2 regions of the Thermoanaerobacter siderophilus SR4 genome follow, and region 1 is predicted to be linked to the other one. Evidence: predicted binding sites of a transcription regulator. Region 1 holds the regulator's gene; the other holds the start of a gene.
What was found. Region 1 encodes HrcA, which represses chaperone genes, less so after heat shock. Its sites were predicted from a motif close to ATTAGCACTCANNNNNNNTGAGTGCTAAT; they were not measured.

Region 1 (2,208 bases):
TATCTAATTTTGCATTGCCCACATTTGAATGTCGCCACAATATTTTATACTGGGAATGCAAAAATTATTTGGGATTTGGTGCAGGAGCCCATTCTTATATGGAGGGTGTGAGATATAGTAATATTGAAAATATAAAAGACTATATTAAGAGCATTTTAGAAAGAAAAAGTGCAGTTAAGGAAAAAATAAAGTTGGCAAAAGAAGATAGAATGGCTGAGTTTATGTTTTTAGGAATGAGAATGACAAAAGGAGTGTGTGACAAGGATTTTAAGAAAAGATTTGGTATCAGTTTGTTTGAATTTTACAAAAAAGTAATACAAAAATACTTAAATGAAGGTCTAATTGAGATTGATAATGAGTGTGCAAAACTTACCGAGAGGGGTATTGATGTCTCTAACGTCATTTTTGAAGAATTTCTGCCCTAAATGAGTATTGACAAAAAATTATAAGAGTGGTATTTTAAAAACATGAATTAGCACTCAATCGAGTAGAGTGCTAATAATACATGGGGTGGTGAAAATGCCGTTAGATGATAGGAAGAAAAAAATACTATATGCGGTTATTACTGATTATATTATGACGGCAGAGCCAATAGGGTCGAGAACAATAGCTAAGAAGTACAATATAGGACTAAGTTCTGCTACTATAAGAAACGAAATGGCGGATTTAGAAGAAATGGGATATTTGGAGCAACCTCATACTTCCGCAGGAAGAATACCTTCAGATAAAGGATATAGATTTTATGTAGACAGCATTCTTCGAAATTATATAAACAATGACCCTCCAATTAGCTATAATACTCGCGAGGAAATAATAGCAGAATTTGATGAAATTGTAAAGAAATATGCAAGAATTTTGGCTAACATAACTCACCATACTACAGTTGCTAAAATGCCAAAGTTGAACCCTGATAGAATAAGGAAAATCCAACTTATACCTGTTGCTTCTAATAAAATGATCTTTTTAGTAGTGACAGACACAGGAATTGTAAAAAATTACTTGCTAAATTTATGCCAAAATGTAGATAGAACTATCTTTGAGTTTTTAAACAATTTGTTAAATGACAAAATTGCTGGCAAAAGCGAAAAAGATATTTTTGAGTTTTTACAAAAAGATTTAAGGCAGATGTTGGGAGAGGTAGCTTTTATAGCCGACGAATTGATAAACACTATACTTTTGAGCTTGAAGCAGTTACAAGAAACGGACATTTATGCGGATGGAACTTTCCATATTTTAGATTTTCCTGAATACAAGGATTTAGGCAAAGCAAAAAATTTTTTCAATCTTTTGGACAACAAGTCGTTATTGAACGAAGTTTTAGAGCCTGAAGTAGATTTTATAGATGTGAGAATAGGAAGTGAAAACAAGTTTGAAGAGATGAAAGACTTAAGCGTAATAAAAACCACTTATAAGATTAACGGTCGTGTGGTGGGTACAATAGGAATTATAGGACCTACAAGAATGGATTATAGAAGGTTGATTAACGAAATCAATATGATGACAAAAGAGCTTTCAAATCTTTTGTCGAGTATATACAATGATGAAATATAACGAGGTGATATAAGTGGAAGAGATGGAAAAAGAAATTAACAAAGAGGAGGAAAAGGATGTAAATAATTTAGAATCAAATGAACAAATGGAAGGGCCTCCTGAAGAGGAAGAACAAACACAGCAGGAGCATAAGCAACAAACGGTTGATGAAATAGAGGAATTAAAGCAAAAACTTCAGCAAAAAGAGGCTGAAGCTCAAGAATATTTAGATATTGCACAAAGATTGAAAGCAGAATTTGAAAATTACAGAAAAAGAATAGAAAAAGAAAAAGCTGAGATGATCGATTACGGGCAAGAAACAGTGATTTTAGAACTTTTGACTATTATGGATAATTTTGAAAGAGCTTTGGCAAGCAGTGGAGATTATAATTCTCTAAAAGAAGGGATAGAATTAATTTACAGGCAGTTTAAAAAATATTGGATAAATTTGGTGTGAAAGAAATTGAAGCAGAGGGGCAGATTTTTGACCCCTATAAACACCATGCTGTAATGCAGGAAGAGGTAGAAGGAAAGCAACCAAATGAAATTATTGAAGTTTTCCAAAAAGGGTATTATCTAAAAGATAAAGTAATAAGACCAAGTTTGGTTAAAGTAGCAAAATAAAAAGGAGGTTGAAAAATATGGGGAAAGTTATAGGAATTGACTTAGGAACTACAT
Region 2 (2,208 bases), 900 kb from region 1:
GTAACTTTTACTTGTCTTGCACGGCCAAGCATATCTAATCTTACATCTTTCAAGTCATAACCTAATTCTTCGGAAATTACTTGACCGCCTGTGAGTATTGCTATATCTTGTAACATTTCTTTTCTTCTGTCACCAAAACCAGGAGCTTTTACAGCTACACATGTAAATGTACCTCTTAATTTGTTAACAATTAATGTTGCCAATGCTTCTCCTTCTACGTCATCAGCAATAATGAGAAGCTTCTTGCCCTGCTGTACTATTTGTTCTAAGAGTGGTAACAAATCTTGAATATTTGAGATTTTTTTATCTGTTATAAGAATAACAGGCTCTTCTAATACTGCCTCCATTTTTTCAGCATCTGTCACCATATAAGGAGAGATATATCCTCTGTCAAATTGCATTCCTTCAACAACTTCAAGAGTTGTACCTAATGTTTTTGATTCTTCAACAGTTATAACTCCATCTTTTCCTACTTTGTCCATTGCTTCTGCAATGAGCTTTCCTATCTCTTCATCAGCTGCTGATATAGAGGCAACGTGAGCAATTGACTCTTTATTATCTATAGGTTTAGATATCCTCTTTAATCCCTCAACTGCAGCATCAACAGCTTTTGCAATGCCTCTTCTTAAAAGCATTGGGTTAGCTCCTGCAGCGAGGTTTTTAAGCCCTTCACGAACCATTGCTTGTGCTAAAAGTGTTGCAGTTGTTGTACCGTCACCAGCAATATCATTAGTTTTTGTAGCTGCTTCTTTCAAAAGCTGAGCCCCTTGATTTTCAAATGGGTCTTCTAATTCAATTTCTCTCGCAATTGTAACACCGTCATTTGTTACTGTTGGGGAACCATACTTTTTGTCAAGTACCACATTACGACCTCTTGGTCCTAGTGTAACTTTTACAGTATCCGCAACTGCATTAACTCCTCTTTCTAATGCTCTACGAGCTTCTTCACCATATTTGATTTGTTTTGCCATTTTTAATACCTCCTTATTCGATAATTGCTAGAATATCGCTTTCTCTTAAAAGTAAATATTCTTCACCATCTAATTTAACTTCTGTCCCAGCATACTTGGAGAAGATTACTCTATCACCGACTTTAACTTCTAATTCTACCTTTTTGCCGTCTATGTATTCCCCTGTTCCTACTGCAACTACTTCACCTTGTTGTGGTTTTTCTTTTGCTGTACCAGGTAGAATGACTCCACCTTTTGTAACTTCTTCTGCCTGGATTACTTTGACCACAACTCTGTCTCCGAGCGGTTTTAATCTCATACTCTTTATCCCTCCTCCTTCATTTGTTAGCACTCAACTTATGTGAGTGCTAATCCCAATCTCTATATTAATTTAAGTGGTAAAACATATCAAACCTTATTATAGCCAATTTTAGGCCATATAATCTGATTATTTATGATTTTGCCCAAATATTATGATTTTATGCCATTATTTATCGATTTAGACTATGTTTCTGTATTTTGTATTTAAAAATAAAAAATACAGGGAAAATATTTATTCCCCCTTACCTTCAGATTTAACTAATCCTTGTTGTTTAAGATAATTAATCATATTATACATATACTGCTGCTGTTCCTTTGTCAACATAGATTTTAGATTGTCTATAATTGCTACCTGCTGGTCAGGTAATCCTTGAGGTAATGAATTGTTTTCTTCTTTCTCTAATTGTTCCTCTGTTTCTTTTTTATTGGTATCTAAAATTTTATCTCCTTCCTCTATTTTCGATATTTCCCCTTTATCTTCTATTCTTTCTATTTCCTCTTTATTTTCTTCTGCTTTTTGCTCTTCTTCCTCCATACTCCTAGTAGAAGATTGTAATTGTTTTTTCTCCTCTTTCATGCTGTTCATAATACCCTCTGCTTTGTTTAATACTTCCAACAATTTTATATTCTTTGCCAGCTTATCAGTTTCTTCTAACTTTTCTTCAGGAATTATAGGCCTTAGGGCCTCATAAATATCAATTATTTTGTCGAAAATATTGTCTTTATCTTCTTCTTTTGAATATTTCTCCATTTTTTCTTGCAAATTCTTCAACGCTTCATGAAATTTTAAAAACTTATCTATCACAATTTTTTTATCTTCCGTTATGTAGGGTTTTATCGCTTTCAAAATTCCTATTTTATCTACTTCTATTTTTTCTGCCACTTCAATTTCTTCTTCTGAAAGGCTCATCAATTTTTTTTGTATTTCAATTATTTC

Region 2: the regulator HrcA is predicted to act here: its motif matches at 1,295-1,323, upstream of groES (co-chaperone GroES).

What each region holds. Positions count from the first base shown of each region.
Region 1 is NZ_CM001486.1:2,506,101-2,508,308, reverse strand. Features, by position in the region: gene hemW (radical SAM family heme chaperone HemW) at 1-425, shown strand, start outside; gene hrcA (heat-inducible transcriptional repressor HrcA) at 520-1,551, shown strand; partial or broken gene grpE (nucleotide exchange factor GrpE) at 1,574-2,154, shown strand; gene dnaK (molecular chaperone DnaK) at 2,172-2,208, shown strand, end outside.
Region 2 is NZ_CM001486.1:1,603,577-1,605,784, reverse strand. Features, by position in the region: gene groL (chaperonin GroEL) at 1-971, opposite strand, end outside; gene groES (co-chaperone GroES) at 985-1,269, opposite strand; gene THESIDRAFT1_RS07855 (hypothetical protein) at 1,504-2,208, opposite strand, start outside.